One region of the Afifella sp. YEN Y35 genome, then DNA from elsewhere that is predicted to be linked to it. Evidence: predicted binding sites of a transcription regulator. Region 1 holds the regulator's gene; each other region holds the start of a gene.
The links. Region 1 encodes LexA, which represses DNA repair genes until DNA is damaged. Its sites were predicted from a motif close to TGTTCNNNNTGTGTTCNG; they were not measured.
Positions count from the first base shown of each region.

Region 2: recA (recombinase RecA) is a predicted target of LexA. The motif match lies at 3,472-3,489, and genes of this name have one in related genera.
Region 3: ACK8CP_RS05000 (single-stranded DNA-binding protein) is a predicted target of LexA. The motif match lies at 6,820-6,837, and genes of this name have one in related genera.

Region 1 is NZ_CP180203.1:1,290,131-1,299,889, forward strand. Features, by position in the region: gene trpE (anthranilate synthase component I) at 1-731, shown strand, start outside; gene ACK8CP_RS06245 (anthranilate synthase component II) at 842-1,462, shown strand; gene trpD (anthranilate phosphoribosyltransferase) at 1,459-2,499, shown strand; gene trpC (indole-3-glycerol phosphate synthase TrpC) at 2,496-3,308, shown strand; gene moaC (cyclic pyranopterin monophosphate synthase MoaC) at 3,305-3,787, shown strand; gene glp (gephyrin-like molybdotransferase Glp) at 3,784-4,989, shown strand; gene lexA (transcriptional repressor LexA) at 5,091-5,804, shown strand; gene ACK8CP_RS06275 (ComEC/Rec2 family competence protein) at 5,833-8,037, opposite strand; gene gltX (glutamate--tRNA ligase) at 8,135-9,559, shown strand.
Region 2 is NZ_CP180203.1:735,816-745,574, reverse strand. Features, by position in the region: gene alaS (alanine--tRNA ligase) at 1-1,822, opposite strand, end outside; gene recA (recombinase RecA) at 2,332-3,420, opposite strand; gene ACK8CP_RS03535 (carbonic anhydrase) at 3,547-4,200, opposite strand; gene cckA (cell cycle histidine kinase CckA) at 4,321-6,822, opposite strand; gene ACK8CP_RS03525 (hypothetical protein) at 7,045-7,251, opposite strand; gene ACK8CP_RS03520 (hypothetical protein) at 7,177-9,018, shown strand; gene dksA (RNA polymerase-binding protein DksA) at 9,142-9,558, opposite strand; gene ACK8CP_RS03510 (hypothetical protein) at 9,754-9,759, shown strand, end outside.
Region 3 is NZ_CP180203.1:1,029,729-1,039,487, reverse strand. Features, by position in the region: gene ACK8CP_RS05040 (MarC family protein) at 1-49, shown strand, start outside; gene ACK8CP_RS05035 (type 1 glutamine amidotransferase domain-containing protein) at 125-688, opposite strand; gene ACK8CP_RS05030 (hypothetical protein) at 687-1,412, shown strand; gene ACK8CP_RS05025 (DUF1127 domain-containing protein) at 1,516-1,674, opposite strand; gene ACK8CP_RS05020 (potassium channel family protein) at 1,851-2,612, opposite strand; gene ACK8CP_RS05015 (NUDIX domain-containing protein) at 2,878-3,306, opposite strand; gene uvrA (excinuclease ABC subunit UvrA) at 3,354-6,236, opposite strand; gene ACK8CP_RS05005 (VOC family protein) at 6,354-6,779, opposite strand; gene ACK8CP_RS05000 (single-stranded DNA-binding protein) at 6,950-7,435, shown strand; gene ACK8CP_RS04995 (cytochrome-c peroxidase) at 7,533-8,597, opposite strand; gene ACK8CP_RS04990 (cation diffusion facilitator family transporter) at 8,822-9,759, opposite strand, start outside.

The DNA of each region.
Region 1 (9,759 bases):
CGCTTCCCGCCTTCTCACTCTACCGCGCTCTGCGGCGGGTCAATCCGGCACCGTTTCTGTATTTTCTCGATTTCGGCGGCTTCTCCATCGTCGGCTCGAGCCCTGAGACCCTGGTGCGGGCGCGCGCCGGCAAGGTCACCATCCGGCCGATCGCAGGCACGAGGCCGCGCGGCGCCACTTCGGCGGAGGATAAGCGTCTCGGCGAAGAGCTTCTGGCAGACCCGAAAGAACTCGCGGAGCATCTCATGCTCCTCGATCTCGGGCGCAACGATGTGGGGCGGGTCGCCGAGATTGGTTCGGTGCACGTGACCGACAAATTTTTCCTCGAGCATTACAGCCAGGTGATGCACATCGTCTCCAACGTGGAAGGCGATCTGCGCAAGGATTGCGACGCGATCGATGCCCTCGCCGGCGGCTTTCCGGCCGGCACCGTTTCCGGAGCACCAAAGATTCGGGCGATGCAGATCATCGACGAATTGGAAGAATCGAAGCGCGGTCCTTACGCCGGCTGCGTCGGCTATTTCACGGCCGATGGCGACATGGATACCTGCATCGTCTTGAGAACCGCGGTCGTCAAAGACGACACCATCTATGTTCAGGCCGGGGCCGGGATCGTCGCCGATTCCGACCCGGATTCAGAACAGGCGGAATGCGTGAACAAGGCGAAAGCGCTTTTTCGGGCGGCCGAAGAGGCGCGCCGCTTCGCCAACCAGGCCGGCCGCGGACAATAGCGCGTCTCCGACATCTGAGAGGCCACTTGCATCCGTGCGGCGCGGCGTTTCTTGACCGCCGCGCCCTCCCCGCCTAATCCGTGCAGATGACAGACAAACGCGAGCCGCCCATGCTCATCGTCATCGACAACTACGATTCTTTCACCTGGAATCTCGTGCATTACCTTGGCGAACTCGGCGCCGAGACAAAGGTTCTGCGCAATGACGAATGGTCGACGGAAGATGTGCTCGCGGCAAAGCCCGAAGGCATCATTCTGTCCCCCGGCCCATGCACCCCGAACGAAGCCGGCATTTCGCTGGACTTGATCAAAAAGGCGAACGGCCAGATGCCGATCTTCGGCGTGTGCCTCGGCCATCAGGCGATCGGTCAGGCCTATGGCGGCGAAGTGGTGCGCGCACCGTCTCTCATGCATGGAAAGCTGTCCCTCATCGAGCATGAGGGCGCGGGCGTCTTTCACGGCATCAACGGACCGTTCCAGGCGACCCGCTATCACTCTCTCACCATCTTGCCGGAGAGTATGCCGGAGAGCCTCGAGGTGACGGCGCATACGGCCGATGGCGTGATCATGGGCGTGCAGCACCGGTCTCATCCGGTCTACGGGGTGCAGTTTCACCCCGAGAGCATCGCCTCCGAACACGGTCATCGCATCCTGGACAATTTCCTGAAGCTCGCCGCAAGCTTCCGTCAGACGACGGGCGCGGCAGAGGCCAGCCCCAAGGTGCTCTCATGAGCGATCTCAAGCCGCTGATTGCCAAGCTGGCCAATCGTGAAAGCCTGACCGAAGCCGAAGCGCAGCAGGCCTTCGACGTGATGATGTCGGGCGAAGCGACGCCGACGCAGATCGGTGCCGTCTTGATGGGCCTCAGAGTGCGCGGTGAAACGATCGAGGAGATCGCCGGCGCCGTCACATCGATGCGCTCTCGCATGACGCCGGTCGAGGCTCCGGAAGGCGCCATCGATATCGTCGGCACGGGCGGCGATGCCTCCGGCACGTACAACATCTCGACAGGTGCAGCGCTCGTCGTTGCGGGTGTCGGCGTTCCTGTCGCCAAGCACGGCAACCGCGCCCTTTCCTCCCGCTCGGGTGCCGCCGACTGCCTCACGGCACTCGGCGTCAATGTCGATCTCAAGCCCGAGGGGATCGCACGCTGTATCCGCGAGGCCGGCATCGGCTTCATGTTCGCGCCGAACCATCATGCCGCCATGCGCCATGTCGGTCCTTCTCGTGTCGAAATCGGCACTCGGACGATCTTCAACATCCTCGGCCCACTCGCAAATCCGGCCAAGGTGAAGCGCTATATGCTCGGGGTTTACTCTAAGGAATGGGTCGAACCCATTGCTAACGCGCTAAAAAATCTCGGAGCGGAAACGGCATGGGTGGTGCACGGCACCTACGGCGATGCCGGCGGCATCGACGAGGTGTCGACCACCGGACGCACCTATGTCGCGGAGCTCAAGGAAGGGCATGTCCGCACCTTCGAGGTCCATCCGCAGGATTTCGATGTCAAAGAAGCGCTGCCGGAGCATCTGAAAGGCGGCACGGCGGAGGAAAACGCGGCCGCCCTGCGCGGTCTTCTCGACGGTAAGCTCGGTCCTTACCGCGATGTGGTCGTCGCCAATGCGGCGGCCGCTTTGATCGTCGCCGGCAAGTCCGAGCTCGTCGAGGAAGCCGCCGATATGGCCGAGGAATCGATCGATTCCGGCAAGGCAAAAGCCGCGCTCGAAGCGCTCCTGCGTGTCTCCAACGAAGCGGCCCCAGCCTCGTGAACGACATCCTCAAGAAAATCGAAGCCTACAAGCAGCAAGAGATCGAAGCCGCGGAGGCTGCCATCCCGCTTCAGGAGCTCAAAGCCCGCCTCGCCGATCAGGAAGCGCCGCGCGGTTTTCTGGCCGCTCTGCGTCGCAAGGCAGAGGCGGACCAGCCCGGCCTCATCGCCGAGATCAAAAAAGCGAGTCCGTCAAAGGGATTGATCAGGCCGGATTTCAATCCGCCTGAACTTGCACAAGCCTATCAGGACGGCGGCGCCGCCTGTCTTTCCGTTCTGACCGATGCCCCGTCCTTCCAGGGGGCGCCAGAATTCCTGACCTCGGCACGCGCGGCCGTCTCCCTGCCGGCGTTGCGCAAGGACTTCATGTTCACGCCCTATCAGGTGGCTGAGGCACGCGCCTGGGGGGCCGACTGCATCTTGATCATCATGGCTGCGGTCTCCGACGATGAAGCAAAATCCCTCGAAGACAGCGCCTTCGAATATGGCATGGATGTGCTTATCGAAGTCCATAACGAGCCGGAGCTCGAGCGCGCGCTCACCCTCGCTTCGCCAATGATCGGGATCAACAACCGGGATCTGCGCAGCTTTCACACCGATCTGGCGACCTCCGAACGGCTTGCGAAACTGATTCCGGAAGATCGGCTAATTGTCGGAGAAAGCGGTATTTTTTCGCCCGCTGATATCGCTCGCCTGAAAGCCTGCCGCATCCACGCCTTCCTCGTCGGCGAAAGCCTGATGCGCTCCGACGACGTGGCCGAGGCAACCCGTCGGCTCCTCGCCTCACCGGCTCCGCAGGCCACCGGATGAAAGATCACCTCACCCATCTTTCTGAAGATGGGCGCGCGGAAATGGTCGATGTCGGAGACAAGGCGGTGACGACGCGCATCGCCGTCGCGAGCGGAAGCGTTCGCATGGCGTCGGAGACGCTGCGCCTCATTCGCGAGGGGGACATGAAGAAGGGCGACGTCATCGCGACCGCGCGCATTGCCGGCGTGATGGCGGCCAAGCGCACTTCCGATCTCATCCCGCTCTGTCATCCTCTGGCTTTGTCGAAGATCGCCGTCGATATTCTGCCCGACGAGAAGCTTCCCGGGCTCCGCGTTCGGGCGATGGCACGTGTGAATGCCAAGACGGGGGTCGAAATGGAAGCGCTCACAGCGGTTTCCGTCGCCTGTCTCACCATCTACGACATGGCGAAGGCCGTCGACCGGGCCATGACGATTGGCGATATTCGCCTGGAGGAGAAGAGCGGCGGCGTTTCCGGCGATTGGCGTTCCGACCCATGAGCCTGATTTCCGTCGAGGATGCCGTTGCCCGTATGCTCAAAGGCGTCACGCGCCTCGGGGAAGAGAGTGTCCCCCTGACGGAAGCACGCGGCCGGGTGCTTGCGCGCGATCTTGCAGCGAGACGTAACCAACCGCCGTTCCGTGCGTCTGCGATGGATGGCTATGCCGTACGCGCTGAGGATACGCCCTCAGGCGCATGGCTGCGCCAGATCGGCGAAGCACGCGCGGGCTACCATTTTGCCGGGATGCTCGGGACGGGCGAGACGGTTCGCATCTTCACGGGAGCGCCTGTCCCCGACGGGGCCGATGCCATCCTCATTCAGGAAAACGCCCGCGCCGACGGCGACCGCATCGAGGTTCTGGAGCCTGTGGCGTCAGGCCGACACATACGCGCCGCGGCCTTCGACTTCCGGGAGGGCGAGACGCTTCTTCATGCCGGACGCCGGATCGGAACGCGCGAAACTGCGCTTGCCGCAGCGATGAACCATGCAATCGTTCCGGTACGCCAGAGGCCAATCGTGGCCATCCTTTCGACCGGCGACGAACTCGTCGAGCCCGGAGAAGAGCCAGGCCCAGATCAGATCGTCTCTTCGAACGGCGCGGCGATTGCCTCGATGGTTGCGGCCTGTGGCGGTCTCGCACGGGATCTCGGCGTCGCCGTCGACGACAAACAGGCGATTGCCAATGCTGCAGCAGGCGCGGCGGATGCCGATATCCTGGTGGTGATCGGCGGCGCCTCGGTCGGCGACCACGATCTCGTCCAGCCGGCGCTCGCCGAACAAGGTCTCAAGGTCGATTTCTGGCGGGTCGCCATGCGGCCGGGCAAACCGGTCATGTTCGGTACGCTCGGGCGCACCCGGGTGCTCGGCCTGCCCGGAAACCCCGTCTCCGCCCTCATTTGCGCACTCGTCTTTCTGAAGCCTCTTATCGGGGCGATGCAGGGCGCCGAAGGCAGCGAGCCAACGCGCCTGTTGCCGCTTGCAGCAGCGTTGCCCGAGGTCGGCAACCGCCAGCAATATCTGCGGGCGCGCTTCGTCGAATGGCAGGGACGGACAGCCGTCACGGTCGCTGACGAGCAGGATTCGTCTCTTCTTGCGACGCTTGCCCGTTCGGACGCCCTCATCATTCGCCCTCCCTTTGCTCCGGCGGCCCGGACGGGCGATGTGGTTGCCGTCATCGATCTCGCGCAAGCCCTCTCGTAAACCCGCGCGCGGCCCCCAAGGCTTGTGGAACACGCCATGAACAGGTAGTGTGCGTTCGTGATTTGTACACGAGACGCGACTCGCATCGCGAGGGGACGGCAATGCTGACAAAGAAGCAGCTCGAGCTTCTGCTCTTCATCAATGAAAGACTGAAGGAATCGGGCGTGCCGCCCTCGTTCGACGAGATGAAGGACGCGCTCGATCTGAAGTCGAAATCCGGAATTCATCGCCTCATCACCGCCCTGGAGGAGCGTGGCTTCATCAAGCGGCTGCCGAATCGGGCACGCGCGCTGGAAGTTCTGCGCCTTCCCGACGCGGTCAATCCGAGTTTCGGGCGACCGCAGCAGCGTGGCTTCACGCCGAGCGTGATCGAAGGCCGGCTCGGCAAGGCGCCACAACCCGTTGAGGAAGAAGCGTTCGAAGAGAGTGAGCGAGGCGCGAGCGTCCCGGTCATGGGGCGGATTGCAGCCGGCGTTCCGATCTCCGCCATTCAGAACCAGAGCCATTCCATCGTCGTGCCGCCGGACCTCCTTTCGAAGGGCGAGCATTTCGCGCTCGAGGTGCGCGGCGATTCCATGATCGAGGCCGGCATTCTCGACGGGGACACCGTGGTCATCCGTCGTCAGGACAGTGCCGACAGCGGAGATGTGGTGGTGGCGCTGATCGACGACGAAGAGGCGACCTTGAAGCGTCTGCGCCGCAAAGGTGCATCGATTGCGCTCGAGGCTGCCAATCCCGCCTACGAGACCCGCATCTTCGGTCCGGACAGGGTCCGCATCCAGGGTCGCCTCGTGGGGCTTTTGCGCCGCTACTGAGCGCTTCTCAGCCTTTCTGGCCTCGACGTCATCTGAGTGCCGGCGACCCCTGCCACGGTCGCCGGATGGATGGGCGTGATGTGCGAAGTTCAAGGTGCGGAGCTACACCGTCCGGGTGTTTGCTCTCCATAAAAAGCGCGTGCGCTCCATGGGTGGCGAGCGCGGAGCGGTCGATGACGATGCGCGCCGCGCAATCTCTCGGCGCGCGCAGTTGCGTGACGATAATCTCGGCGCGGCGGCAATCTTCCGAAAAGGCCACCGGATCGGTGACGCGCGAGAGGGTCAGTCCTTCGGGCATCTCCAGAACGCAGGCTTCGGCGTCGCAACGAAAGCCTGACGTTCCCGCGGCTTCCGCCTCCGGCTCGCCCTCGCGCCAGACATCGTCAAGGAAAGAGCCTTGCCGCGCGCCAACGATTTGGAGGTGTCCGGCGACGTCACGGGCAGCAACCGCCCTCCCCGCCTCATCCACCAGAAGGTCGGGCCTGGCGCCGAGAAGCCACGCAAGCAGCGCCCCCAGCAAGAGTGGCGCGACGCCGTAGAGGCGCAGCTGCGATCGCCAGAGGCTGAGCCACAGAAGCCCGCCGCACATCAGAATGAGCGCGATCGCGGGAAACGGCGGGACGATAACGGTGGCGCCCGACAATGACGCTACGAAATGCGCCGAAGCGAGGACGAGATCGATGCCCCAGGCCATGACGGTCAACGGCACGGTTTCCAGACCGAACGGCATCGCAATCAGGCTGATGAGCCCCGCCGGCATCACGATGAGCGAGACGAGCGGCATCGCAATGAGATTGCCGAGGAGCGAGTAGGACGCGAGCCGTCCGAAATGGAAAGCCGCGAACGGCGATGTGGCCAGACCGGCGACGAGCGTGGTCAAGCCGACGGCACCGATCGCCACGACAGGCCTGCGGAGAAGTCGCATGAGCCCGCGGGCGGGTTCAGCAAGATCCTGGCGCGGACGGTCGCGCCAGGCTTCCCAGGCCGCCACCAAGGCGGCGACGGCCAGAAAGGACATCTGGAAGCCCGGTTCGAGCACACTCTCAGGCTGGAGCGCGACGACCACGAAAGCTGCAATCGCGAGGTTGCGCAGCGAGAGAGCAGGACGATCCAGAAAGACGGCCGTCAGCATGACCGCAAGCATCACGAAGGCGCGGATCGTCGCCACGTTGCCGCCGGAGATCGACAAATAGAAGGCGCCGACTGCGAGCGCGACGGCCGCTGCGATTTTTCGAATCGGGAGAACGAGCGCCATATGTTCCGACAACGCCAGCACCGCACGCACGAGCCAGAAGGCCGTGCCGGCGATCAGCATCATATGCAGGCCCGAAATCGCAAGAATATGCGCAAGACCCGCGATCCGCAGAGCGTCGACGTCCGCATCCGCGATCTTGCCGCGATCGCCGACGAGAAGCGCTGCCGCGATCGCAGCGGGCGGGCCTGCCACCGCGTCGGTGATCCGCTCTGCGATCGCTCGGCGGATGGCCGCAATCGCCAGGAACAGATGGACGCCGCTCGGTGGTTCGACGACCGTCAGAGTGCCGAAGACAAAACCGGATGCGCCGATCCCATCGAAAAACGCCGCCCGAGCAGGATCGTAGCCCCCGGGGATCGCCGGGCCCGGCAGCGGTGCCAGCCGCGCCGCCCCCTTCACCGTTGCACCGGTTGGCGGCAGATCGGTGCGCAAGGTAAGCCGGACCCTGTGTGGCGTCTCTTCGGCAGAAAGACGCTCAATGCGCACCTGGTCGAGGACCACCCGCGGCGTTCGTTCAGCGCGGGTTTCGACAGCCACCACTCGGCCGGTCACTTCACTGCTCAACGGATGTTCGAGCACCGGCGCGCGAAGGCTTTCAACGCGAAGCTTGCCTGCGGACATCCCGGCCAGAAAACAGGCGAGGAACACCAACGGATAGGCGCCACCACCGCGCCACCACGCGAGGCATGCGGCACCCGCCGCAGCCAAGGCTGCGGGCAGAAGCGCGGAAAGCAAAGGCTCGCGCGGCAAAATGAAATAGGCGGCCGCGCCACAAGAAAAGCCGACAGCCAGGAAGAGAAAGCCGCGCCGCTCCTCGAAATCGCGGGCAGCCTGTGCTCTGAGATGCGCGGTGTGAGACGCCACGCCGTAGCCGAAGCGCCTGAGCCGGCCAGGCGGCAAGAAGCCTTCGATACGGCGATCGTCCTGCGAAGGCCGCTCCCCATCCGCCGCGCTTGACTGTCCGCCGCTCGGTTCCATGCTTGCAAGCACCCGGCGCTGTGGCTAGACCGAGCCCATCTTACACGCGGGCCGGGCATCCACCAATCGCCCCGCCCTTTTGCCAGCCAAAACCACCATGTCATCTCATCCGATTACCCGCTTTGCTCCCTCGCCAACCGGCTTTTTGCACATTGGCGGCGCACGCACGGCGCTCTTCAACTGGCTCTATGCGCGGGGCCGCGGCGGTAAAATGCTGCTCAGGATCGAGGACACCGATCGCCAGCGCTCGACCGATGCTGCCATTGCGGCCATCCTGGACGGGCTCTCCTGGCTCGGCCTCGATTGGGACGGTGAACCGATCTCACAATTTGCCCGCATGGACCGCCATGCAGAGGTGGCCTGGCAGCTCGTTGAGAGCGGCCATGCCTATCGCTGCTATGCCTCCCAGGAAGAGCTGGCGGAGATGCGCGAGACGGCACGCGCCGAGGGGCGCCCTCCCCGCTATGATGGGCGCTGGCGCGACCGCGATCCGTCCGAAGCGCCGGAAGGCATCAAGCCGGTCATCCGCATCAAGGCTCCGCAGGACGGAGAGACGGTCATCGAGGATCACGTTCAGGGCCGCGTCACGTTCCCGAACCGCGACCTCGACGATTTCATCATCCTGCGCTCGGACGGAACGCCCACCTACATGCTGGCCGTCGTCGTCGACGATCACGATATGGGCGTCACGCACGTCATTCGCGGCGACGATCATCTCACCAATGCCGCCAGACAGGGCATCATCTACGAAGCGCTCGGATGGCAGGTGCCGCAATGGGCGCATATCCCGCTCATTCACGGTCCGGACGGCGCCAAACTCTCCAAACGTCATGGGGCGCTCGGCGTCGAAGCGTATCGGGCGATGGGCTACCTGCCTGAGGCGCTCCGCAACTATCTCGCACGCCTCGGCTGGGGCCATGGCGACGAGGAGATCTTCTCCTCCGAGCAGGCGACGGAATGGTTCGATCTCGACGCGATCGGCAAGGGCGCGGCGCGCTTCGACTTCGTCAAACTGCAAAATCTGAACGGGCATTATATCCGCCAGGCGGACGACGAGCGACTCGTCGCCGATATGCTCAAGATTCTCCCGGAGATGGAGACGCCGCCGGCATTTCCCGCAGAGTTGAGTGCGGCGCAGCGTTCGCAGCTCATGCAACTCATGCCGGGTCTCAAAGAGCGTGCGAAGACGCTGGTCGAACTGGCCAACAACGCGGCCTTCCTGTTTGCGGCGCGGCCATTGACGCTCGACACCAAGGCAGAAGGCCTTCTCGACGACGATGCTCGCCGTCGCCTCGGTCTTCTGCGCGATGCCCTCGGCCATTGCGCATGGGAGACCGAGCCCCTGGAAGAAGCGGTCCGCACTCTCGCAGAATCGGAGGGCGTCAAGCTCGGCAAGCTCGCACAGCCGCTGCGCGCCGCACTGACAGGTTCGACGTCCTCGCCGGGGATTTTCGACGTGATGCTTGCCCTTGGACGCGACGAGACGCTCGCCCGCATCGGCGATCAGGCGAGCGCTGCGTAAGCTTCCGGTGGGGCGCTGCCGTGTCAGGCAACGCCCTGCCCTTCACGTAAGCTCAGCGCCCGCTCTCATCTTGCGGTGCAGCGCAAAAGCCGATAGCACTCGGACAGCTAAACATCCACGACGCGGACTCTTCCGGGGGGAGGCGCAGCCCAAGTTGCGCGTGCTGGAGTCTCGTGTCGATCCACAAAGGGGTGAAGTGT
Region 2 (9,759 bases), 550 kb from region 1:
CCTCGCTCATCGGTTTCGGATGCGAAAAATCGAACCGCAGCCGGTCAGGAGCCACGAGAGAACCCTTCTGAGCCACATGCGGACCGAGCGTGTCACGCAGCGCCTTGTGCAGAAGATGCGTCGCCGAGTGGTTGGCGCGGATCGTCGTACGGCGCTTGCCTTCGATGATCATGCGGACATTGTCGCCGACGGAGAGCCTGCCCTCCTCCATCCGCCCGAAATGCACAAAAAGCCCGTCCGCCTTCTTCTGCGTATCCTCCACGCGAAAGACGCCGCCCGCCTCACTGCGAATGACGCCGGTGTCGCCGACCTGGCCGCCCGATTCGCCATAAAACGGCGTCTGGTTGACCACCACCGCGCCCGCATCGCCGGCATCGAGCTCGGACACGCGCTCACCCTCCTTGACGAAACCAAGGGTGACGGCCTCCGCCGTTTCCGTGCCGTAGCCGAGGAATTCGGTGGCGCCATGCTCTTCCTTGAGCGCCATCCAGACTTCTTCCGTCGCAGCCTCGCCGGATCCGGCCCAGCTTGCCCGAGCCTCGGCACGCTGGCGCTCCATCGCATCGTTGAAGCCGGTGAGATCGACGCTGATGCCGCGGTTCTTGAGCGCATCCTGCGTCAGGTCGAGCGGAAATCCATAGGTGTCATAGAGCTTGAAGGCGGTCTCGCCGTCGAGCATGTCGCCTTTGTGAAGCGAGCCCGCCGCCTCGTCGAGAAGGCTCAGCCCGCGCGACAGCGTACGCTGAAAACGGCTCTCCTCCAGACGTATCGTCTCGGTGATGAGAGCCTCCGCGCGCATCAGCTCCGGATAGGCGCCCCCCATCTCGCGCATGAGGGTCGGGACCAGCGAATAGATCACCGGCTCCTCGGCGCCGAGAAGATGCGCGTGCCGCATCGCCCGCCGCATGATGCGGCGCAGCACGTAGCCCCGCCCATCGTTCGACGGCAGCACACCGTCTGCGATCAAAAAGCTCGTCGCCCGCAGATGATCGGCGATCACGCGGTGGCTCGCACGGTTCTCCAACGTCGCCTTGGCGCGCGTCGCCCCTTCCACGGCCTCGATCAGATGCCGGAAGAGGTCGATATCGTAATTGTCGTGCACGCCCTGCAGAACGGCCGCGATTCGCTCGAGCCCCATGCCCGTATCGATCGACGGTCGCGGCAGGTCGTGGCGCTCTCCGCCCGCCACCTGCTCGAACTGCATGAAGACGAGGTTCCAGATTTCGATGAAGCGGTCGCCATCCTCGTCGGGCGAGCCCGGAGGCCCTCCGGGGATCTCGGCACCGTGATCGTAGAAAATCTCCGAACAGGGGCCGCAGGGTCCCGTCTCGCCCATCTGCCAGAAATTGTCCGAGGTCGCGATACGGATGACCTTTTCTTCAGGCAGACCCGCAATCTTGCGCCACAGCGAGAACGCCTCTTCGTCGTCGGCATAGACGGTGACGAGAAGCCGCTTCGGGTCGAGCCCGAATTCCTTGGTGACGAGGTTCCAGGCAAGCTCGATCGCGCGCTCCTTGAAATAATCCCCGAAGGAAAAATTCCCGAGCATCTCGAAAAAGGTGTGATGGCGCGCCGTGTACCCGACATTGTCGAGATCGTTGTGCTTGCCGCCCGCCCGCACGCATTTCTGCGAGGTGACTGCGCGCTGATACGGAGCCTTCGCCCGCCCCGTGAAGAAGTCCTTGAACGGGACCATGCCCGCATTGGTGAACATCAAGGTCGGGTCGTTGCGGGGCACGAGCGGGCCGGAAGCGACGATCTCGTGGTCGTGCTTGGAAAAATAGTCGAGGAACGCAGAGCGGATCTCGTTGACGCCGATCATCTGGCGAAACACCTGTGGTTGGACCTCATGGCCACCGAACATCTACGGCCGGCACCGAAGTAATGGAATTTCCGGGCTGTCGTCGGGTCACCACCGTCACCGGATCACCGAAAGCCCGCAGGCGGTGGTTTTAGCGATGGGCCAGAGAACTGTCCACATGGCTCGACCCGGCGCCAAACGACATCGGAACGCCGCAAGCCGTGCAACTCATGCGTCAGTCAGAGACGCCGCCGCAAATGCCCGCTCTCGTCCCGTGAGAAGCCGACCAGCCGCAAACATCGGCGTCCATCGGCCGCGCCCGACCTCTCGTGACATTCCGGACGGTCCGCCCCTGCCGACCTCACCAGAAAAGCCACACGGGCGAAAACAAAAAGACCGAAGATGCAATAGCCCAAAATACCAGAAAGCCCGCCAGAAGCGGGCTTTCCAGAAACACAAATATTGCTCACTCATCCCGGGCCCGCTCGCCCATCTCGGCGAAGCGATGAGGATAAAACGACGAGCCTGCCTCAGGCCTTCGCTGCCTTGCCACCCTCATCCTCCTGGCGCGGGCCATCCAGAAGCTCGTCTGCAATGAGACCGGCGTTCTCGCGGATCGCCTTTTCAATGGCGTTGGCGACGTCCTCGTTTTCACGCAGGAAGTTCTTCGCGTTTTCCCGGCCCTGACCGAGACGCTGGCTGTCGTAAGAGAACCAGGATCCGGACTTTTCGACGATCCCGGCCTTCACCCCGAGATCGAGCAGCTCGCCCGTATGGGAAATGCCTTCGCCATACATGATGTCGAACTCAACCTCCCGGAATGGCGGCGCGAGCTTGTTCTTCACCACCTTGACCCGGGTCTGGTTGCCCACGACCTCGTCGCGGTCCTTGATGGCACCGATCCGGCGAATATCGAGGCGCACGGAGGAATAGAACTTCAAGGCATTGCCGCCCGTCGTCGTTTCCGGGCTGCCGAACATGACGCCGATCTTCATGCGGATCTGATTGATGAAGATGACCATCGTATGCGAGCGCGAGATCGAGGCCGTCAGCTTTCTGAGCGCCTGGCTCATCAGCCGCGCCTGCATGCCGGGCAACGAATCGCCCATCTCGCCTTCGAGCTCGGCGCGCGGCGTAAGGGCCGCGACCGAATCGACGACAAGCACGTCGATGGCGCCAGACCGCACCAGCGTATCGGCAATTTCGAGTGCCTGCTCGCCGGCATCCGGCTGCGAAATCAGGAGATCATCGAGTTTGACGCCGAGTTTGCGCGCATAAATCGGGTCGAGTGCATGCTCGGCATCGATAAAGCCGCAGATACCGCCCTTCTTCTGCGCCTGCGCCACGGTGTGCAGCGCCAGCGTCGTCTTGCCCGAGGATTCCGGCCCGTAGATCTCGACCACACGCCCGCGCGGCAGACCGCCGACACCGAGCGCGATATCAAGTCCGAGCGAACCGGTCGGGATCGTGGCAACCTCGACGACCTGCCCCTCCTGGCCGAGCCGCATGATCGACCCCTTGCCGAAGGAGCGCTCGATCTGGCTGAGAGCAGCGTCCAGAGCCTTGGTTCGATCCATGGATTCTTTGCCTCCTTCGACTACGCGCAACGGATTCGCCATCGGACTATCCTCTAAAGTTCAGCGGATGACCACCCGCTCCTCAGAGAATTTCGTACTCTATTTGTTCTATAGCGTCAACACCGCCGGATCCCCTCTCGGCAGGTCAAAAGACGCGCGCCGGAAAGCCTACTTTCCCGGCGCTGCGGCACCTACGGGCTCGAAGACGTCGCTGTCTGGACGCCGCACCATCAAAAGTCCGGTCGCCACCGCAAAATAGGCCGCATGGAGTTGGAGCGAGCCCTCTTCCACGCGCCGTTGCACGAACGGAAACGTCATCAGATTGTCGAGCGTCTTCACCGCCGACACCTGCTCGAGCCGCTGCAGGTAGTCGTCGAGAGGCGCCGCATCGCGCGGGCCGAGCTCTTCGGCGGCCGGTGCGATCAAAGACATCCACTTGCCGATGAAGTCGCCGGGGGAAAGCGGTCCCACCTCATCGTCGGCGAAAGCCCGGATGCCGCCGCAGCGGGCATGTCCGAGAACGACGATGTGCTTCACCTTCAAAGCCTCGACGGCGAATTCGATCGCCGAGGAAACACCGTGCTGCGAAGCCGACGGAGAGTAAGGCGGCACGAGATTGGCCACATTGCGGACCACAAAAAGCTCGCCGGGCCGGGCATCGAAGATGACTTCCGGCGAAACCCGCGAATCGCAGCAGCCGATGACCATGATCTCCGGGCTCTGCCCGACCTCTGCGAGCTCGGCATATTGATGCTGCTCGATGGGCAGCCGGCCATCGCGGAACGATTGATAGCCCTGAAGGAGACGCTCGGGAAAACGCATGTGACACACCTCTCGGCCGGCGGATTCGCCGAAAACATATGAACAGGCAAGGGAGAACGTCAGCTCACCCTATCCGCCCCCATCCAATCGAACGGCCTCCGCCCGGCACCTTTCCGCCCGTTAAGGCTGCAGGACACGCTTCACCGTGATCGCCAGATCCTTGAGCGAGAACGGCTTCGGGAGGAAGTGGAAGTCCTCGTTCTCGGGCAGATGCCGTGCGAAAGCGTCCTCGGCATATCCGGAGACGAAGATGATCTTCAAGGCGGGATTGGTCTTGCGCAGCTCTTTCAGGAGCGTCGGCCCGTCCATCTCGGGCATGACGACGTCGGACACGACGAGATCGATGGCGCCGTCCATGTCCTTCATGATGCGAAGCGCCTCCGGTCCGGACGCGGCCTCGTGCACCTCGTAGCCGCGCGCGGCGAGCGCGCGAGAGGCGAAGGCGCGCACGGCCTCTTCGTCTTCGACGAGGAGGATCGTGGCGCTGCCGGTGAGATCGGTCGGCTCGGACTTTGGCGAGGCCACCTCCTCCTCCGCTTCCCGCTCCGCCACATAGCGCGGGAGAAGCAGCGAAAAGGTCGTGCCTTTTCCAAGCTCGCTGTCGACGAAGATGAATCCGTCCGTCTGCTTGATGATGCCGTAGACCGTGGAAAGGCCGAGGCCGGTTCCCTTGCCGATCTCCTTCGTCGAAAAGAACGGTTCGAAGATCTTTTCCATCACCTCCGGCGTCATGCCGGTGCCGGTGTCGGTGATCTCGATCAGCACATAATCGGCGGGCCGGAATCCGTCCTGGCGGAAGCGATGACTCTCGGCCTCCTCCAGATTGCTGGCGCGGATCGTGAGCATGCCGCCGTTCGGCATGGCGTCGCGCGCATTGACGGCGAGATTGACCACCACCTGTTCCAGCTGGTTGAGGTCCGCCTTGACGGGCCACAGCCCACTCTTGTGATCCGTCTTGAGCTCGACGGTCTCCCCGAGGAGGCGATCCAGCAGCACGGTGAGATCCGACAACACTTCTTCGAGGCGAATGACGCGTGGCTGCAGCGTCTGCCGGCGGGAGAACGCCAAGAGCTGCCGCACCAGACCCGCGGCACGATTGGCGTTCTGCTTGATGTTCATAATGTCTTCGAACGCCGGGTCGGACGGCCGATGGTTCGACAAAAGCAGGTCGGAAAAGCCGATGATGGCGGTCAGCACATTGTTGAAGTCATGCGCGATGCCACCGGCGAGCTGTCCGACCGCCTGCATCTTCTGGCTCTGCGCGAACTGCGCCTCGAGCGCCCTCTGCTCGGTCGTCTCAAGCGCATAAACGATCGCCGCGTCCTCGCCGGGCTCGCCTTCGACGATCGGGCTGACGAAGAAGCGCGCACTCCTTTCCTCGTCGCTCTCAAACTGCGCGTCGACCGGAGAAATATCGCTTTGACCGTTGATCGCCGCATGCAGGGCGGCCTTGAGCGCAGGGCGGTCGGCGGCCTTCACCACGCTCGTCAGCTCGATGCGGGCGGGACCGCTCTTGCGGAAGAGTTTCAGGAACCGCGCATTCGAAAGATTGATCGCTCCGCTATGGTCGACGGAGGCGATCGCCATCGGCGTGTTGTTGAAGAAGCGCGTGAACCGCCGTTCGGCCGCAAGCCCGGCATCCCCGTCGGCAAGCCCCACTTCCAGAACGAGCGTGCGCGAGGCGCCCACCGTGCCGTCGGCCGAAACCGGCACGCGGTGCAGCAGACGCACGGGTTTGCGTGTCCCGTTCGCCCGAACGAGGTCGATTTCGAGCCGCTCCGTCGCGGTTTCGCCGCGCTGACCCGAAGCCTCCAGAACCGACAGGCTCTCGGCCGTGACGAAATCGCCGATCTCTGCCGCCCCCGGCTCGAAATCCGCAAGATCGATGCCGAGCCACTCCGCCAAGGTGGCATTGACATATCGGATGCGGCCGTCCGGCTGCATCGAGAAGAAACCTGCGGGAGCATGATCGAGATAATCGATCGCGTTCTGCAGTTCCTGAAAAATGTTCTCTTGATGCTCCCGCTCGCGCGTGATGTCGGAGATGAGCCACAAAGCGAGCTCCGGGCGCCCGGCAATCGGGTTCACCTTGACCCGGTACCAGCGCGCCGAACCGGACTGCCCGCCGATCCCGCCCGGCATGCGGATCTCTTCCATCGCCCGACGGCCTTTTTCGGCGGCTCCGGAAAGGCGATAGATCGCCTCCGAAGCATCGGGGCTTTCCGCGAAAAGCCGCTCGATGGAGCGCAGATCGCCGCTCTCCTCACCATAGAGGCGATAATAGGCACGGTTGGCCTTGATGGCGCCCGCAGCGCTGTCGGCGATCAGCGCACCCTCGCCGATCGCCTCGAACAGCTGTTCGGGAAGACCCGGCACGCGCGTGTCGGCGACCCGAGAGCGCACGAAGCGGATGAGGCCCCCGGCCGCCATGAACAGGCACATGACGCCGACGGTTGAAAGGATACCGAGGCACACGAGCACAACGGTATCGGTCCATTCCGGCGGGACGAAGAGGTAAGAGCCTGCCACGACGAGAAGTCCGAGCGACAAGAGGAAAATACGAATCATGCTGTCGCGCCGCTCTCCGGCTTCTGCAGCCTCGGTGCTCTGCCTGTCTGCCATGGGATCGCTGGTTACGGCCATTAAGTGAGATTAGCCGATTCGGCGAACCACGCCGCAGGCCTTTGCATGACTTGTGACAGCCTTGACGAGAGCTCGCAACTGACTCGCAAGGCACAGCTTCGTTTGAAAAGCCTTAATATCCGGGCTATCGTGCCATATCGACCGCGTGGGTTGAGTGTAGCGTAAGTCAAGGAGGCGTCCATGCGCGGTTTAACCGATCTTTCAACAGGGGCATTTGCGGGCCCCATTCTCCTCGCCATAGCCGTCCTTCTCGTCATCCTGGGACTTGTCGTCTGGATCACCCGGCGCGGCATCGTTCCGGGGCGCGGCGCCGGTGCGCAGCGGGTTTCCCGGCTGCAGGTCATGGAAACGCACGCCGTCGACCAGAAGCGCCGCCTGCTGCTGATCCGGCGCGACCAGGTTGAACATCTCGTGATGATCGGCGGCCCGGCGGACATCGTCGTCGAATCGCAGATCGTGCGCGGCCGGCCGACGGCTCAGCCGACACCCCGACGGCCAGGCGGTCCTTCGGTTGCTCCGCAGATGCCAGACTACCAAGCGTCGCATCGCCCGCCCGCACCGACCAGTGGCGAGTATCCCCCCACATCGAGTGCACCGCAGCCGATGGCGCAGATTCCTGTTTCCCCGGCCGAATCCCGCGCCCCATCGCCCGCCCTCGGACGAGCCTCAGGAGATGGGCCCGGATATGGCCCCAAACACGGCCCCGGACATGGCGTTGCGCAGGCAGCGCCGCTTGCGCCGAACCTTTCGAGGCCACGCCCAGAGGCGGCAGAGGTTTCGGAAGCTGAAGCGGAACCGGTTCGCACGAGGCGCGCCGTGCCTGAGGCCTATCGCTTCGGAATGGACGAGGACGACAGCCCGGCTCCCTCCTCGGCAGAGCTTTCAAGCAGGACCGCGGACGCCAGGGCAGAGCCGCGTCGTGACGGGACCGTTGCGAAAGACCGCGAGACAAGGAATGCGCCGGCCCAGACCCTCCCGGCAGGCGCCTCGAAAGACGAAACCAAGGCCGCGCAAGAGACACCCTTCGGCGACATGCCGCCGGCACTCAGGGCGCGGATGCTTTCGGGTCTGTTCAGTCCCGCCCCGAAACCGGGACAGCCGGTGCCGGACGAGACGCCGGCGGTTCAGGCGCCCTCCAACACCCTTCCGTTTGCAAAGCGTGCTGTCCCGCAGCAGGACAAAGCTCCAGTCAGCAGAGCATCCGCCGACCTGGAACCGGCAGAGCAGGAACCGGCCGACCCGAAACCGGAGCTGGTGGCGACCCCTCAGGAAACCGCAGCGATCGAAAAGGCGACCGTCAGCTTCTTCCAGAACATCCGCCGGGTTTCGAAGGAAGCAACCGAAGAGGTCGCCCCGGCCAAGACCGAGACGTCGCAGCCCGATACCCGCTCGCTTGAAGAGGAAATCGGCGAGGCTTTCGGCGAGATCGCGGCCCAGCGCAGCGACGCGGCCGATGCGAGACCGGCTGGAGCAGACCGCTCCGCGCTCAACGTTCCCCCTGCCCTCAACGAGGATCAGGGAGAGGCACAGACGACCACCGCTCATGTGACCTGGCCGACGATTTCCTTGGCCGGAGAAAAAGGGGAAGGCACTCCTGTCGGACTGACCGAGGCCCAGAGCCCGAGAGATGCACAAAGCCCGAGAGATGCACAAAGCCCGAGAGATGCCCAAAGCCCAAGAGATGAACGTCCGCAGCCAACGACGATTGCAGACATCGCAAGTCAGCTGGAAAGCGCACTGTCCGACCATGTGACGGCGCGCATTCCCGCGAGCGAACAGGTGACGGCGGGTGCGCAACCGGAAGGCCCGGGCGTTTCACCAGCAAAACCTGAGACGGTTTCGAAGGCCGAAAGCGGCGGCGACGACATCTCGGTGACGGCAACAGCGCCGGAAATCCACCGGGACGACGATCGCATCGAAACAAGGCTCGAACCGGAAGCGCCTGCGATCGCGTCAGCCCCCCTCTCCGCCCCGTCAGAGATGCGAGAGATCCCAGGTCAGAAAAGCGACGAGAATCAGCGGGAGCGTCGCTCGACCGCCAATCTTGAAAACGACGAATCGGCGAGCGTCGTGGCCTTCGAGCCGAAGCGCAAATGGGCGTCGGAGCAGGAACAGCTCGAAGACGAGATGGCGCGCCTTTTGGGCGAGCTGACAGGCGATCTGAAGAACCGTTGAGCCCTGGACGCCCGCAAGGGTGCCCGCGCTGTCGCGCAATCCAAAACATAAACACCCGGCTGATCACTCAGCCGGGTGTTTGATTCTCATGCCTTCGAAGAAAAATCCGTCTCCGCCCAGACCTCAGTCGTCGCGGTAAACCCTTTCCCGACGCTCATGACGTTCCTGCGCTTCGACCGACAAAGTGGCGATCGGCCGGGCGTCGAGCCGCTTCAGGCTGATCGGTTCGCCGGTTTCTTCACAAAATCCGTAACTCCCATCCTCAATCCGCCGCAGCGCAGCATCGATCTTGGCGATCAACTTGCGTTGCCGGTCGCGGGCACGGAGCTCGATCGAGCGGTCCGTCTCCGACGATGCCCGATCCGCAAGATCGGGATGATTCTGGTTTTCCTGCTGCAAAGCCTGCAGAGTCTCCCGGCTCTCGGCCAGAATCTCCTCTTTCCAGGCCTGCAGCTTCTTACGGAAATATTCGCGCTGGCGCTCGTTCATGAACGGCTCATCTTCGCTTGGCGAATAGATTTTCTCTGCCTCCAACACCATCGGTCTTCCCCGCAGTGCCGCGTGTGCCATTGGCGTGCCCTATACGGTCAAGACCACTGGCGTGCAAGCGTTCGAATATGAACCTTTGATATGACGTAGGGTCAAAGCCCATGGCTAACCTGACGTTAACCGTGTCATCGGCATTCTCCCTTTATGGACAATCAGGCGAACTCTTCTGCGGCTCATTTGCACGCCATGGCT
Region 3 (9,759 bases), 260 kb from region 1:
GGCCGACGGCGTGCTCGCATTCCTGGATGCGCACCAGAGCCCGCTGTGACCCCAAAAGAAAAGGCCGGCGTAATGCCGGCCTTCCCATAACCTCTGACGAGAGCATTCTCGTCGAGAACTCCTCTTACGCAGCCTGACGCTGCGTATGCCGGCCCTCGGCGATTTCCTCAGCCACTTTCGCACAAAACGCGTCGAGATCGCCCGGATTGCGGCTCGTGACGATGCCTTGATCCACGACGACTTCCTTGTCGTGCCAGTTGGCGCCGGCGTTCATCACGTCGGTCTTGATCGACTTGTAACTCGTCATGTCGCGGCCCTTGGCGACACCTGTCTCGATGAGCAGCCACGGCGCATGACAGATGGCGCCAATCGGCTTCTTCTGCTCGTAGAACGCGCGAATGAGGGAGAGAGCCTTCTCTTCCACACGCAACAGGTCGGGATTGATCTGGCCGCCCGGAAGTACGAGAGCATCGTAATCGTCCGCACTGACGGTATCGAGTTTGCGGTCGACGGGGATTTCTCTGCCCCAATCGCTCTTGTCCCAGCCCTTGATGGAGCCTTCCTGCGGCGAAACGACATGGACTTCCGCGCCCGCGTCGCGCAACTGCTTCAGCGGCACCTCGAGCTCCGACTGCTCAAATCCGTTGGTGGCAAGAATTGCGACTTTCTTTCCGGTGATATCGTGCATGTTTGAACTCCTCGAATTCATCAAAAAGCCCGCCCGTCTCTTTGGTGAATCAACGACATACCCGAATACGAGTTCCGCCATTTCTCGTTACGCCGGCTCACCGAGACGGGCCAACACCTGGCGGTGGACGACCCTGGTTCTTGCGCTCGCCGGTCTCACCGTCGCCGGCTGCACGAGCGATTCCGAAACCATGCGGATGCGCTGGTACGAGGCCCGCAAGGCGCAGCCGCCAAAGGGCGACAAGATCTATGTCTGCCACGCCTTCAGCTGTCTCCTGACGACACCGGTGCGGTTTTCGCCGAAGGAGATCAAAATGCTCTCAGGGCCTTTCCGCGGCGTCGCCAATGCGCAGGAAGAGCGCCGCGCCATCTCCAAAGCCGTGCAGATTTTCGAGCGCAACGTCGGACGGAAAATCGGCACCTCATCAGATCTGGGCGGCTTTGAGAAAGTCGGCGGCGGAGATCCGACCCAAATGGACTGCATCGACGAGGCCACCAACACAACGAGCCTGCTCGTCTTTTTGCAGGAGCACGGAGTGCTCAAATATCACATGGTCGCCGAGCCGGTCGCCAGAGGCTTCTTCCTCGACGGGCGCTATCCCCATGCGACCGCCGTCGTGACCGAAAGCCGGTCGAAGCAACGCTGGTCGATCGATTCCTGGCCCAACGCCAACGCCGAGCCGCCCGTGATCATGCCGCTCAAGGATTGGTTCGCCGAGCGGTAAGGCGGGGCGAACACCTCTCCACAAACGAAGCGCACAAACGAAGACCGCCGGCGAAGTCTCGCCGGCGGTCTTCAACCCAAAACCTGGCCTCAGAGGCCGTAAATCAGAACGTGGCTTCCCGCGCCACGCGGCGGATTTCGCCCGGAGTGATGCCGATGTCGTGCAGCTCACGAACGGAGAGCCCCTGCAACTCCTTCAGAGTGCGCTGATAGCGGCGCCAGCGGCGGAAACGACCAAGCAGGCCCTTGGAGGACGTGCCCATAATGAACCTCGGAATGTTTTATCTAGCGTTTGACGAGGCGGATATAGCGATACCTGCTCCGCTTTTGCAGTGCACAAATCGCATGGCTGGAATGCCGAAAAGGGAGGCAGTTGCCGCAATTTTGTAACGTTATCCGCCTGCGTAAGAGGCAGTTTCCGATTGCGGGGATTTTGGGTTCAGAAACGGCCCTCATCCGGGATGTTGAGGAGCTCGCCGCAGGCCTTGCAGTGAACCGCATCGGCCTCGTGGCGTTGCAGACCGCAGCTCGGGCACGTGAAGCGGATCTTGCGGGGGCGTAGGAGGACCTGCACGAGGCGCAGGAACAGCGTGACCCCAAAAATCATGATCACGACGGCAACCAGCCGCCCGCTCGTGCCGCCGAGCGTGATGTCGCCAAAACCCGTGGTCGTCAATGCGGTGACGGTGAAATAGAGCGCATCGACGTAGTTGCCGATTTCCGGATTCTGCCGGTGCTGCGTCTCATAGACGATGCCCGTCATGATGAAGAGAAACACGGCCAGATTGGCGAGTGCGATGACCGCGTCCTCATTGTGCCGGAAGAAACGGCTGCGTTTTCGGAAGCGGACGAGCACATGATATGTGCGCAAAAGCCGCAGGGTTCTGAGGACCCGCAGGAAGCCCGCCCCTTCGTCGGCAAGCGGCAGCAAAAACGAGACGATCGCGGCCACATCCGCCCAGGTCGTGGGATAGGTGAGATCCGAAAGGCGATGCCGGCTGATGAAGAGCCGGGCCAGAAAGTCTGTCAGGATGACGAGGCCCAGTCCGAAATCGAACCACATGAGCGGGCGCGAATACGGGACGAAAGACGTGACGACGACGAACAGGAGGGTCGCGCAGTCGAAGATCAAAAGCCCTGCGCGAAAATGATGGGCACGCCGGCTATCGCCCTCGTAAAGCCGCGTCAGGAAACTTCGCAGCCCCGGCGGGCTACGCCCTGAGGATGAGCCTCGTCGTCTCTTTTCTGGCAATCGCCGCTCTCGTCTTTCTGTCACAGCGATTCCCCCTCACCCCCCTGCGGCCAACGCGCTTGCCCATCATGGGTTCGCCGTCACGGCGACGCAACGCGCCGAGGCGACTGCAGAGCCTTTGAAGCAAAAGAGCCACGGGGGCCCGGCAAGAGGACCGCAATGGCTGAAACGCTGCGAAGGCGACGCACACCCCGCAGGGGCGCATGCCAGCCGCTCACATCACGTCTTCCAAGGCAGCGAGGATTGGCTGCTGGCTTTTGAGGATCTTGCTTCGCGCCGCCTCGAGGGAAAACCACCCAGCGCGATCGGCCTCGGGAAAGGCCCGTCTTCGTCCCGAATGCGGCGGCCATTCCATTTCAAAGACATTGCTCTTGAACGCGCCGAGGTCGAAATCTCCCTCAAGCGCGAAGACTTCGACACGCTTGCCACCTGCCTGCCTGAACTCGCCGAGCCAAAGGAGCACGCCCGCGGGCACGCATCCTGTTTCTTCAGCAAACTCGCGTCGGGCGGCCACCTCCGCAGCCTCCCCGTCTTCTCGCAGCCCTTTGGGGATCGACCAGGCGCCGTCATCCTTCTTCGCCCAGAACGGGCCACCTGGATGAACGAGCAGCACTTCGAGGCCGAAGGGTTTCCGGCGGAACATCAGAATGCCTGCGGAGCGGAGAATCGTGCGCCTCGTCGCCGGACGCGCTATTCCGCGGCTTCCGAGCGCCGCATGCCACGTTCCAGAATTGGCTTCAGAAACTGACCTGTGTAGCTCCGCGGCTCCGCCACCACCTCTTCCGGCGTCCCGGCCACCACGATCTCGCCGCCGCCGTCGCCACCCTCCGGCCCGAGATCGATGATGTAATCGGCCGTCTTGATGACATCGAGATTGTGCTCGATCACCGCCACCGTATTGCCCTGCTCCACCAGCTCGTGCAGCACTTCCAGAAGCTTCGCCACATCGTGGAAATGCAGACCCGTGGTCGGCTCGTCGAGGATGTAGAGGGTGCGTCCGGTCGCGCGTTTCGACAGTTCTTTCGCAAGCTTCACGCGCTGCGCTTCGCCGCCGGAAAGCGTCGTCGCCTGCTGGCCGATGCGCACATAGCCAAGCCCCACGCGCGCCAGCGTCTTCAGTTTGTCGCGCACGGCGGGGATCGCCTGGAAGAAGCCGACGCCTTCCTCGACCGTCATGTCGAGGACGTCCGCGATAGACTTCTCCTTGAATGTGACTTCCAAAGTCTCGCGATTGTAGCGTTTGCCGTGGCAGACATCGCAGGTGACATAGACGTCCGGCAGGAAGTGCATCTCGATCTTGACGACGCCGTCGCCCTGGCAGGCCTCGCAGCGTCCACCCTTGACGTTGAACGAAAAACGGCCCGGCTGGTAGCCGCGCGCCTTCGCCTCCGGAAGCCCCGCAAACCATTCGCGGATCGGGGTGAACGCCCCCGTATAAGTCGCGGGATTGGAACGCGGCGTGCGCCCGATCGGCGATTGATCGATGTCGATCACCTTGTCGAGATGCTCGAGCCCGGCAAGCTCCGCATGCGGCGCGGCCTGTTCGCGCGCACCGTTGAGGCGTCGCGCGACCGCCTTATAGAGCGTGTCGATGAGAAGCGTCGACTTGCCCCCGCCCGAGACGCCGGTCACGCAGGTGAAGGTGCCGAGCGGAATTTTCGCCGTAACATCCTTGAGATTGTTGCCCGTCGCGCCGACGAGCTTCAGCCAGCGCTTCTTGGCAGCCTTGCGGCGCGTCTCCGGGACCTCGATCGCCCGCGCGCCGGACAGGTACTGGCCCGTGAGCGAGGCCGGACTTGCCATGATATCGCCGGGCGTGCCCTCCGCCACCACCTCGCCGCCATGGATGCCCGCGCCGGGCCCCACATCGACGACATGGTCGGCGGCCATGATCGCATCCTCGTCGTGCTCGACGACAATGACGGTATTGCCGAGGTAACGCAGATGCTTGAGGGTCTCCAGGAGCCGGGCATTGTCGCGCTGATGCAGACCGATCGACGGCTCGTCCAGCACATAGAGAACGCCGGTCAAGCCCGAACCGATCTGGGAGGCGAGCCGGATGCGCTGGCTCTCGCCGCCCGACAACGACCCGGAATTGCGCGACAAGGTCAGATAATCGAGCCCGACATCGTCGAGAAAGCGAAGGCGCTCGCGAATTTCCTTGAGAATGCGCAGCGCGATCTCATTCTGCTTTCCGCTCAGCTTTTCCGGCAATTCCGTGAACCAGCGGTTCGCCTCGCGGATCGAAAAATGCGACACCTCGCCGATGTTGAGGCTTGCGATCTTCACCGCGAGCGCTTCCGGCTTCAGCCGCAGGCCGTTGCAGGACGCGCATGGCGTCGAAGACATGTACTTGCCGATCTCCTCGCGCATCCAGGCGGAATCGGTTTCCTTCCAGCGCCGCTCCAGGTTCGGGATGATGCCCTCGAAGGTCTTCTTCGCCTGATATTTTCTGAGCCCGTCGTCGTAGACGAGAGCGACCTTATCCTTGCCGGTGCCATACAGGATGGCCTGGCGGGCATTTTCCGGCAGCTCCTCGAACGGAACCGTCAGGCTGAAGCCGTAATGCTGGGCGAGCCCCTCGAGCGTCTGCAGATAATAAGGCGAGCTCGATTTCGCCCAAGGGTGGATCGCCCCCTTGCGCAGGCTCAAGCGCGGATCGGGAACCACGAGATCGGGATCGATGCGCAGTTCCGATCCGAGACCGTCGCAGGTCGGACAGGCGCCGAAGGGATTGTTGAACGAAAACAGTCGCGGCTCGATCTCGGGGATCGTGAAGCCGGAGACGGGACAGGCAAACTTTTCCGAAAACACGATCGGTGCCGGCGGCTTCCCGCCTTCGCCCATATCCGCGAACTCGGCGACGGCGATGCCATCGGCAAGTCGCAGAGCCGTCTCCAGAGAATCGGCAAGCCGGCTTCCGGCATCCGCTCGCACGACGACACGATCGACGACGATATCGACGTCGTGCTTCAGCTTCTTGTCGAGCGCCGGCGCCTCGGCGATCTCATAGAAGGTTCCGTCGATCCGCGCGCGCTGAAAACCACGTTTCATATATTCGGCGAGATCCTTGCGGAATTCGCCCTTGCGGCCACGCACCACCGGCGCGAGCAGATAAAGCCGCGTTCCCTCCGGCAAAGCCAGAATGCGATCGACCATCTGGCTGACCGTCTGGCTTTCGATCGGCAAACCCGTCGCCGGCGAATAAGGAACACCGACGCGCGCAAACAAGAGCCGCATATAATCGTAGATTTCCGTCACCGTGCCGACGGTGGAACGGGGATTGCGCGACGTCGTCTTCTGCTCGATCGAAATTGCCGGTGACAGGCCGTCGATCTGGTCGACGTCCGGCTTTTGCATCATCTCCAGAAACTGGCGCGCATAAGCCGACAGCGACTCGACATAGCGCCGCTGTCCCTCGGCATAGATGGTATCGAAGGCGAGCGAGGATTTGCCCGAGCCAGAAAGGCCCGTCATCACGATCAGACTGTCTCGCGGCAGATCGAGATCGACGTTTTTGAGATTGTGTTCGCGCGCGCCCCGCACGGAGAGCGTCTTTTGCGGATCCGTCATGGCCGTTCCGGAGGATGGTGATGCGGGCGGGCTCGCCCGATGCTTATTTAGTGCAGCCGGAGTGATGGAAAAACCCCGTCCTTCCCGCTTCGCGATATGTGCGCTCTCGGACGCCGATCATTCGCCAAGAAGGACACGCCCATCCACATCGATTGTCCAAAACGGGTTGTGCGCAACCTCCCACAAATGCCCGTCGGGATCGGCAAAATAGCCCGAATATCCGCCCCAGAAGACTTCCTCGGCCGTTTTGACGACCTCGGCTCCCGCCGCCTCCGCCTCCTTCAAGACGACGTCGACCTCTTCGCGACTTCTCGCATTGAAGGCCAGCGTGATGCCCGAAAATCCGGACCCGTCCGGGTCGACTTTGGCATCGGCCGCCAGCGACGTCCGCGGATAGAGCGCCAGAACGAAACCGTTCAAATCATAGAACACCACTTCCTCGTGGGCATTCGCACGTTGCCAGCCGAGCCCATCTTCATAAAACTGCCGCGCGCGTGACAGGTCGACAACGCCCAGCGTCACGACACTCAGTCTCTGTTCCATAGGCTCGCCCCTCGTCCGATGATCTTGCGTGATATCGGCAAGGAACATACAGTGAACGGCATTCCGCGACAAGCGTCTTTGCAGGGGCCCGTTTACAGTTCGGCGGCGCTTGAGTGAAAAGGGGCAACCTTTGGCCGCTCTCGGCGGCTCCAGAAACGAGGGAGAATTTCATGGCCGGCAGCGTCAACAAAGTCATCTTGATCGGCAATCTCGGGGCCGATCCCGAAATCCGGCGCCTGAACGATGGCCGTCCGGTGGTCAATCTGCGGGTCGCGACGTCTGAGAGCTGGCGCGACCGCAATTCCGGAGAACGGCGCGAGCGCACCGAATGGCACCGCGTGGTGATCTTCAACGAAGGTCTGGCAAAGATCGCCGAGCAATATCTGCGGAAGGGCTCGAAGGTCTATCTCGAAGGCCAGCTGCAGACGCGCGAATGGGAAGACCAGTCGGGCCAGAAACGCTTCACGACCGAGGTCGTGTTGCAGGGCTTCAATTCGGCCCTCACCATGCTCGACACGCGTGCCGGCGGCGGCGGTGGCAGCTATGACGCCCCCTCCTCCGACCGGGGCGGACGTTCGGATTTCGGCTCCTCCGGTCCGATGGAAGGTGGCCGCGGCTCCTTCAAGGACGACCTCGACGACGAAATCCCGTTCTGATTTCGGGTCGACAGAGAAACAGCAGACAAAATGAAGGGCCGCTCACGCGGCCCTTCGCTCATGTGCCCAGGGTTGGGCCTTTCGGAAAACGTTTGGCTCAGTTGTTTTCCTGTCCCGGAACGGTCAGCACCGGACGCGGGGTCTCGTCCGTGCTCGCCGGCAGGATCGGATAATCGACCTGCGGCTGCTCGCCCGTCAGCGTGTGCAGGAACGCCACCATGGAATCGACCTCATCCTCGGTGAGCTCTGTGCCAAGCTGGGCCGTCGCCATCACCTGCACCGCCTGACGCAGGCTCCAGACCTGGCCACTGTGGAAATAAGGCGCGGTCAGCGCGATATTCCGCAATGTGCCGGCACGGAAGACATATTCATCCGTTGCCGTATGCGTCACCGCAAAGCGGCCCTTGTCGTCCGGCGGAAGGATGTCCGCACCCGGCTTTTCCACGACGCCGAACGGGAAATAATCCTGACCACCGACATTCACGCCGGAATGGCAGGACACGCAGCCCTTATCCATGAACAAGGAGAGACCGTGCTTCTCCTTGTCGTTCAGGGCATTCGCGTTGCCGTCGAGGAATTGATCGAAGCGGGAAGCCGGCGTCACCAGCGTCACCTCAAAGGCCTCGATCGCCTTTGCGACATTGTCGAGAGTGATCGGATCCTCGTCGCCTGAAAACACGACGTCGAAGCGATCCTTGTACTCAGGCATGCTGTTCAGAACCGCAACCACCTCATCAGGGGTGGAGTTCATCTCCACCGCCGCCTGCATCGGCCCGACGGCTTGCGCTTTCAGATCTTCCGCCCGTCCGTCCCAGAACTGGGCGATGTTGAAGACGGAGTTGAGAACCGTCGGCGCATTGCGGGGCCCGCGCTGCCAGCCGTGTCCGACAGAAGTCGGCTGCAGGTCCGTCCCGGCCAGGCCGAGATTGTGGCAGGTGTTGCAGCTCAGAAGGTGAGAAGAAGACAACCGCGGATCGAAATACAGCATCTTGCCGAGTTCGACCTTCTCGCGGGTGATGGCGTTGTTTTCGGGGGCCTGCACCATCGTCGGAATCGGATCGAAGAAGCCGTTGGCGTCTTCCATCAATTTCTGGTCGTCCGCAGCATAGGCCGCAGTGCCTAGCCCGGCCGTAAGTAGGAGCGAGACCAGCAAACGTGTCATCGCGCTCTCCATTCATTTGCGAGAGAGCCACGGGATATGAGACGTCAAGGCGAGCACGACCGGCGACCGTCGGGTCGGCTCGTGGCTTTTGGCGTTCAAGGCCCGCGACCCAGATCGCTGCCTCAGGTCGCGGGCCAACTCTAGCAGCGGGGGATGGGCTACTTTTGACTTAGATCAATTCTAAGGTAAGCTCGCTATTCTGTCGCATCTGGCCGCTCCTCGCCTCAGTGCGACGCAGCACCGCTCCGGCGTTCTTCCTCCACCGCGATTTTGTGATCCCCTGCAGATTGCACCTCGATGAAGAGACGGCGGATTGTCGGAATGCGTGCCTTGATGGCCTTTTCCAGACGCGTGATGGCGGCTTCGACGCGCCCGGCCGGCATATCGTCCTCAAAGTCGACCGAGAGCGCCAGCAGGATGTCATTGGGCCCGCGGTGCAATGTCCTGAGCTCGTTCAGCGCACGCACGCCCTCCTCTCCCTCGACGATCTCGCGCACCGTGGCGACCGTTTCCGGTGCCGCCGATTCCCCGATCAAGAGGCCTTTGGTTTCGATCGCGAGAAGGATTGCGGTCGTACCAAGAATGATGCCGATCCCGATCGAGGCGGCACCATCGAGCCACGGAAGATCGAGATAGCTGGCGAGGAACACGCCGATCAACGCGACGACGAGACCAAGGAGGGCGGCAGTATCTTCGTAAAGCACCGTGAAAACGGTGGGATCCTTGGAATGCCGAACGGCCTCGAAGAAATTGTGCCCTTCGTTCCTCTGGTTGCGAAACTCACGGTAGGCAACGGTCCACGACGCACCTTCGAACACGATCGCCAACGACAGAACGATGTAATTGACGAACGGAGACGTGATCTCGTTGGCGTCGGCGATCTTGTGCACGCCCTCATAGACGGAGACGCCAGCGCCAACCGCAAAGATCAGGATCGCCACCACGAAGGCCCAGAAATAGATCTCCGCGCTGTAGCCGAAGGGATGCGCGCGATCCGCCGGACGAGACGCCCGCTTCATCCCATAGAGAAGAAGCCCCTGGTTGCCGGTATCGACAACCGAATGGATGCCTTCAGACAGCATCGCCGAGGAGCCCGTATAGGCGGCGGCGCCGAACTTCGTGATGGCGATCGCCAGGTTTCCGACAAGCGCCGCATAAATTG